DNA from 2 places in the Paenibacillus sp. FSL E2-0201 genome. Region 2 is predicted to be linked to the other one. Evidence: a T-box and tRNA genes for the amino acid it is inferred to sense, from the RefSeq annotation. Region 2 holds a T-box; the other holds one or more tRNA genes.

Region 1 (3,424 bases), 2.6 Mb from region 2:
ATACATTATTAGCGAGCGATCTAAAAACCTACAACGTATTTACAGAAACCTATGGCGGGCGTACTTATACACTAATTAAAGCTAATGGAGACTTATATGTCTCTCAAGGCAAGGATAAAGTGCTTCTTCTCACCTCACTTCAAACTAGTTTTGACTGGGCAGGAATGCAGATTGATAAAACACCGGGTGGACTGCTCGTCATTACGATTACTGACTCTTTTGGAGAACCCCATATCAATACACGTGTTGTCACCCTCGTATTCAAGAATGGCGCGTTACTTCGCAAAGCTACTTTCGCCTACCAGTTCAGAGGAGATGCAGATCTCAAACCGTTTGACGACAATCTGCTATTGCATGATGGCAACACTTTACGATTCGTACAGGATGGCACGGGCAATATAACAGCTACTTTAGATCTATTGAAACTGGGAGGCAAAGAAGATGATGCTTACTATATAGAAGCTATTGATAACGATATCCTTCTGCTCCGCGGTAATCAAAAAGGATTGCTTACCTTAATCGACCGCAAAACAGGAAAGCGAACGCTTTTATACGAGGAGCTGCTTACTGCAAAGGATCAGAAGTACGCAGAAAATAACGATACTCCTTACAAAGGAGATACTTTGAAGTTCGTGAAACGGAGTGGCGATAAGTTGTACTTTTTAAATGACTCCCCGCTTACGGGCAAGAAAGACTTGATCTATACGCTGGGACAATGATTCCGCTTCATTTTAACTTCCTCACACAAAATAGCCCGAATTATATGATGCCCTCTAGGCTAACGCCGTGAACGTTATAGGCTACGAACCATAGACTATTATCAGGGTTATTCAATTGAGGAGGTTATTTATGGATACAAATGCAAATTTACATCAACAGGTCAGTTGGAATTGTATGAACAAATACGTTGGTATTACAACGACTGACGGTCAGTCCTTTGATGGCTTTATTGCCCATGTAGATCAAAACTATGTTACTCTTGCGGTTCCAAGCAACGAAATGGTAGAACGTTTAAACGGAATGCCTACACACGAATCGGCGTATAGACAATTTGGCTTCCGGCCTGGCTTTTTCCCAAGACGTCGCTTCTTTCCACGACGCATCCCATTTTTCGGTATAAGCGATATATTTCTACTCCCGTTCTTTATTTGAGACGGTGAGAGGGGATGTTAGGGGCATCCCCTTTTCTTATTGTTTTTAAGACTATGTAAACTATCATCCCTACAGATTGTAAAAAAAGAATTGCCATCCTACTCTATCGTATGGTATTATGAAATTCGTCGCAGGACGGTAGCTCAGCGGGAGAGCACTATCTTGACAGGGTAGGGGTCATGGGTTCGAACCCCATCCGTCCTATATGTAGAAAGCCTTATTGTATAAGGCTTTTTCTTTTTTTTAGGGATAATTCGGAGTATGACATGAGGAGTAAAACTGGTCTTTGGTCAAGATTTGGTCAAGAATAGTTTTTTAAAATTGTTTTGCAGGTGAGAATGTGCTCTTTTAACGGAATTAACTACTAGGAAAAATCAAATTCAAATAGATAAAAAAGCCGACCTATGGTCGGCTTCTATGTTTTATTCATTGCAGCGGCTTTAATTGTTCGAATCTCAATCTGATAACTGTGAATACAACAATAATTTCTAACCTCATAGTCTCACCTCACGCTTGCATGAGTTACCTGATAAGGTGATTTTTATTTCTATTCTATAAGCTTGGAAGCGGTGAGAAGCTCTCCCTCACTTTCAAGGTAGCGTAACATTCTTTCAATGTCGTCGATTTCGTAACTTCTAACGATAATCATATGCGGAATATGTAATCCTGGTGGATCTATGTTTGGTCGTGAAAGGCTATTATGCAACCTTTCTGGTGTGTATAAAATACTCCACCGCTTGCTGCCATCTACAAGCATTAAGGTGATCTCTACCCAATTCCACTCATTCGAAGAACATTGAACTTTATCATCAAATTTCCAGTTAAGTAAAGACATTTCATCCCCCTCCAAAGTCAGTCAATCAAGAGATCATTCTCTAGTATATTTATTAACCTCTCGATCGCCGTTAGTTTAATCCCGAAATGCTCTTATTAACTGAGGTCGAACAGCCTAAGCGTTGATATATTATGTTATATGAAAGAAATCACCCTCCGATGAATCTTACAAATTGTGTTTCCATGCTTTTAAGAACATTATTGATACCATTTTTATTGTTGCAAGCCTTGAAATAACTTCATCAATTTCCTCAATGTTTACGTTTGCTAATCCATGAGCAATATTATTTCTAGTCAAGTAGTTCTGATCTATCCACTGATTATTGCCTCTAATCATCAATGGCCAATCCTGGCATTCGCCCCAAACTGATATAAATGATTCCCAAATCTGTGATTTCGAACCGTTCTTTGCTCTTTCAGTTCTAGGGTGATACTTAGAAGTCACTATTTCTATTGAATTCCACAATGCGAGAAATGAATCAAAAGCATCTTCAGAAGTAATGCCTTTTCTATACCAGCCATACGCTTTCAGAAAAGTTGGATGGTGTTGCGAAAGAGATAGTGCTTCTTCAAAAGCCCTTATAAATTCTTGCCGTTCTATGTATCTCTTTACGTTACTATTTCTTGAAAATTGGATAAATACCTCATTTCATTTCTTTCATATAACGTATTATTCACGAGAGGTTCGTAAAAACTCTATTTCGAAATCTATTCGAGAAACAATTAAACTATCCTGCCCGTCGTTGAACAAATAAAAAACGGCTGCCGAAGCAACCCTATTCCACTATCGTTCTCCGTTAGTCATACATGCAGCGCAAGCGCCGCACCACAGATGATGGAAGAAAATGCGTTCTTCCATGGGAGTTGAACAAACTACTCCCAGTAAGGAGTACCACTAAAGAGAAATTCTTCTTTATTTACATATAACTTAAATTCCCGACTTGCTAATTTACTAATGTGACTGGGTAACCACTCATTTGATTCAGGCAACCCAAGCCAAAAATTCATTGTTTCGAGTTGGGCTGCTACAAAGAAGCCTTCCAATTGTTGAACATAGTTATGAGGCAGGTCGAATTGTTTTGCGTATGATTCTAGTAACTGGCTTCTGAACGCTGGGTGGATATAAGAAAGTGTCCAACCTAAATCGAATAAATAATATCCGAACCCGCAAGCTCCAAAATCAATGGCTCTAGCTACTTGTTCATGAAACACAAAATTACTTGGAATCAAATCTGCGTGAATTATCCCCCAATTGTCAGGTGTTCTTTCTATGTCGTTCATCATTAAAATTGCACACTCTCCGGCCAATTGCAGAATTTCCACATCATTTTTATTGAGCTCACCACCGTTAGCAAGCTGTTTGAGCTTTTCTAATGATTGTGAAATTCTAGAATTATCAAAGGACGGTCGAGTAAATGATGACGGAATTTTCCAAAAA
Region 2 (3,424 bases):
TTACGCCTTCCAAATTCATGAGCGCGAAGCGTGATGCATTCCAGATCTTATTGGCGAAATTACGCGCCTGTTCAACCTTTTCCCAGCGGAAACGCAGATCCTGTCCGGCGGTACTGCCGGTAGAAATCATGTAGCGCATTGCATCAGCGCCATACTTCTCGATAACTTCAAGCGGATCTACGCCGTTTCCGAGAGATTTGGACATTTTTTGGCCTTCGGAATCCCGTACCAAACCGTGCATCAATACATCAGAGAACGGTTTTTCTCCGGTAAATTCGAGGGCTGAGAAGATCATCCGCGCTACCCAGAAATAAATAATATCGTAACCTGTTACGAGCACATCGTTCGGATAGTAGCGTTTGAAATCTGCGCTGTTCTCATCCGGCCATCCTAGTGTCGCAAAAGGCCACAGATTAGAGCTGAACCAAGTATCCAATACATCCTCGTCCTGTTTCAGATCGGTTAGACCGCTGATCCGGCGCGCTTCTTCCTCGTCATTTGCCACAACCAGTTCACCAGTAGACTCGGAATACCATGCTGGAATTCGATGTCCCCACCATAGCTGACGGGAAATACACCAATCGCGAACGTTCTCGATCCAATTCAGGTAAGTTCTCTCGAAACGGTCCGGTACAAAGTTAACCCCGTTCCCATCCTTCTGTGCGTTGATGGCAGCTTCAGCCAGTGGCTGCATCTTCACGAACCATTGTGTGGACAAGTAGGGTTCAACAACGGCTCCAGAGCGTTCACTGTGTCCTACTTGATGCACATGATCTTCGATATTGATCAGCACACCTTGCTCCTTCAGGTCAGCAGTAATGGCCTTACGACATACACTCCGGTCTTGACCTTGATAAGGTCCTGCTTCTTCATTCATCGTACCGCTCTCATCCATTACGTTAATCTGCGGTAAGTTGTGACGTTGACCCATCTCGAAGTCATTCGGGTCATGAGCTGGTGTAATCTTAACCGCACCACTACCAAACTCTTTGTCTACATAATCATCAGCGATAATCGGAATCTCACGGCCAATAATCGGCAGGATCAACGTTTTGCCGATCAGATCTTTATAACGATCGTCTTCCGGATGAACAGCAACCGCCGTATCGCCCAGCATCGTCTCCGGACGTGTGGTTGCTACTGTAATAAATCCACTACCGTCTTTGAGCGGGTAACGCAGGTGATACAAGTGACCGTTAACTTCTTTATATTCAACCTCGATATCCGACAATGCTGTGCGAGCCGCCGGGTCCCAGTTGATAATACGTTTCCCACGGTAGATCAAACCTTTATTGTAAAGCTTAACGAATACCTCACGTACAGCCTTCGACAACCCTTCATCCAAGGTAAACCGTTCACGGGAATAGTCAAGGGAAAGCCCCATCTTAGCCCACTGCTCATGAATGGTATTCGCATATTTATCTTTCCAATCCCATACCTGCTCCAGGAACTTCTCGCGTCCGAGATCATGTCTTGAGATTCCTTGTTCACGCAGCTTTTGCTCTACCTTTGTTTGCGTTGCGATACCGGCATGGTCCGTACCTGGTAGCCAAAGCGTGTCGAAGCCCTGCATCCGTTTCGTACGAATCAAGATGTCCTGAAGCGTAAAATCAAGCGCATGGCCAATGTGCAGCATTCCCGTTACGTTTGGTGGCGGGATTACAATGCTATATGCTTTTGCATCTGGACGTCCGCCTGCACGGAAATATCCACCCTCTGTCCAGTAGGAATACCACTTGGTTTCTGCCGATTTCGGATCATACGTTGTTGGCATTTCATTCTTAGTGTCGTTTGCAGCGGCAGCATCTGCCGCTGTATCTTGCAGGTCCGGCAACTCTGCCGCTGTTAGATTGTTTTGGTCAGCCATTCTCTGATACCTCCACTTGGTTACTTGTAGTTTCTTGTAAAAATATAAGAACGATATACAGAGTGAAACTTATACATTCTTATATTTAAAAAACAAAAAGACCCCTCGTCTCAAAGGACGAAAGGCCATTCTTTCGCGGTACCACCTTTGTTTCGCGCCAATGAAAAATAAACCTACACTTCTCTCACCTTACGGTTCAGAAGCTTAGCGCGACACTCGTACAGATAACGGCTGCTACCGGCCACATCCTAACTTATCTCTCATGCCTATGAAGACAAGCTCAGAAGGGCGACTCCGGGGCGACTTCGGTGGCTGTATCCTACGGAATGTCACAGCACTTGCATTCCGCTCTCTGAAGGGCTGACCGCCTACTCTTCCCGTTCCCAGTCTTTACTTAGATATTGCTTACTCCATAATACATTTTGAGTCATCCCTAGTCAACCTGAATAGGCTTCTACAGCGGGACTTTAAGCGGAATTTCGACTTATAGCGTGCATATGTCGAATTTTCATTCGATTCATCACTCTGCGTTGGTTAGATACCCCACTTTCTAACGTTCTCCGGTCACACAAGAATAAACGCCTTCGACGTCCTTTTACGGACGGTAAGCGTTTATTCGAGAAATATAAGGATAATGTATAACGTGAAACTTATATATTCTTATATTTAGACAAAAATCCCGATCTACTATCAGATCGGGATTCACCAATTCATGTGAGTACGCATTGTAACTCGTCTACGGAATGTACAATACTTGCCCTTCTTCTACACTCTGCCCTGACAATCGATTATACATTCCCAGCTCCCGCGCACTTAGCTGATACTTCTCTGCGATCGTATCTAGCGTTTCTTCACGCTGCACGATGCAAAGGCGAACCTTCCGGAACAAGTTAGCGCCATCTGCTCCGGTAATGAATCTGCTCTTCCACTCTGTATTATTTCCCGCTTCTGGAATGATCGCTGCAGCCGATGCAGTTCCTTCAGACTGAAGAGCTTCCTGTTCTTTACGGGAACGACTAGAGCTAAGTAATGAAGAGAAGGTGAGATGTTCTTTCGCTGGAACCTCTGCTTCTTTCTTACTACCTAACGCAATCTTAAGGTCTTGCTTCTCCTCTGGCTGTGGCACCGTCTCTTGAGAAACAAAGGCTTCGTTTGCATTCTCACTGATCGGCTGAGCATTCTCTTCTTGTGCGTGAAGCTCATGGTTTGCCTCGTTTTCTGAAGCGAATACAGCAATGTCCTGCTCTGCCTCAACAGTGGCTGCTGGGACAGCTTTTTCTCTGGAAGCAAAGGTATATTCCGCTTCTTGCTCCTGATCCGCTTCACTCACTTGGCTAACTTGATTCAGCTGTGTAACCTCAGCTTCCTCATTTTGTGACTCAGCTTTAAACCAGTAATCCGCTATACCTGCTTTGGAATTCTCAGTTTGCGAATCCAGACTATGCGTCCGGGCTTTCGCGCCCTTGTCCTTCTCATGAGCGGATGAGAAATTAACTATAGGGGACGATTGACCCGCTCCGCTTGAGACCAGCGGGGCCTCTGTTGCTTCTGCATTCG

The links. A T-box is a leader RNA that pairs with one kind of tRNA and senses whether it is charged. The one in region 2 lies ahead of NSU15_RS24190 (valine--tRNA ligase), so its partner is inferred to be a tRNA-Val.
Region 1: it has a tRNA-Val gene. The T-box ahead of NSU15_RS24190 (valine--tRNA ligase) is inferred to sense a tRNA for this amino acid. The anticodon was not compared.

The regions. Positions count from the first base shown of each region.
Region 1 is NZ_CP150154.1:2,774,993-2,778,416, reverse strand. It holds gene NSU15_RS12210 (copper amine oxidase N-terminal domain-containing protein) at 1-719, shown strand, start outside; gene NSU15_RS12205 (hypothetical protein) at 850-1,152, shown strand; tRNA gene NSU15_RS12200 (tRNA-Val) at 1,285-1,356, shown strand; gene NSU15_RS12195 (hypothetical protein) at 1,700-1,987, opposite strand; gene mauJ (methylamine utilization protein MauJ) at 2,153-2,518, opposite strand; gene NSU15_RS12185 (phosphotransferase) at 2,860-3,424, opposite strand, start outside.
Region 2 is NZ_CP150154.1:5,346,875-5,350,298, forward strand. It holds gene NSU15_RS24190 (valine--tRNA ligase) at 1-1,774, opposite strand, end outside; T-box leader at 1,978-2,261, opposite strand; gene NSU15_RS24195 (LysM peptidoglycan-binding domain-containing protein) at 2,604-3,424, opposite strand, start outside.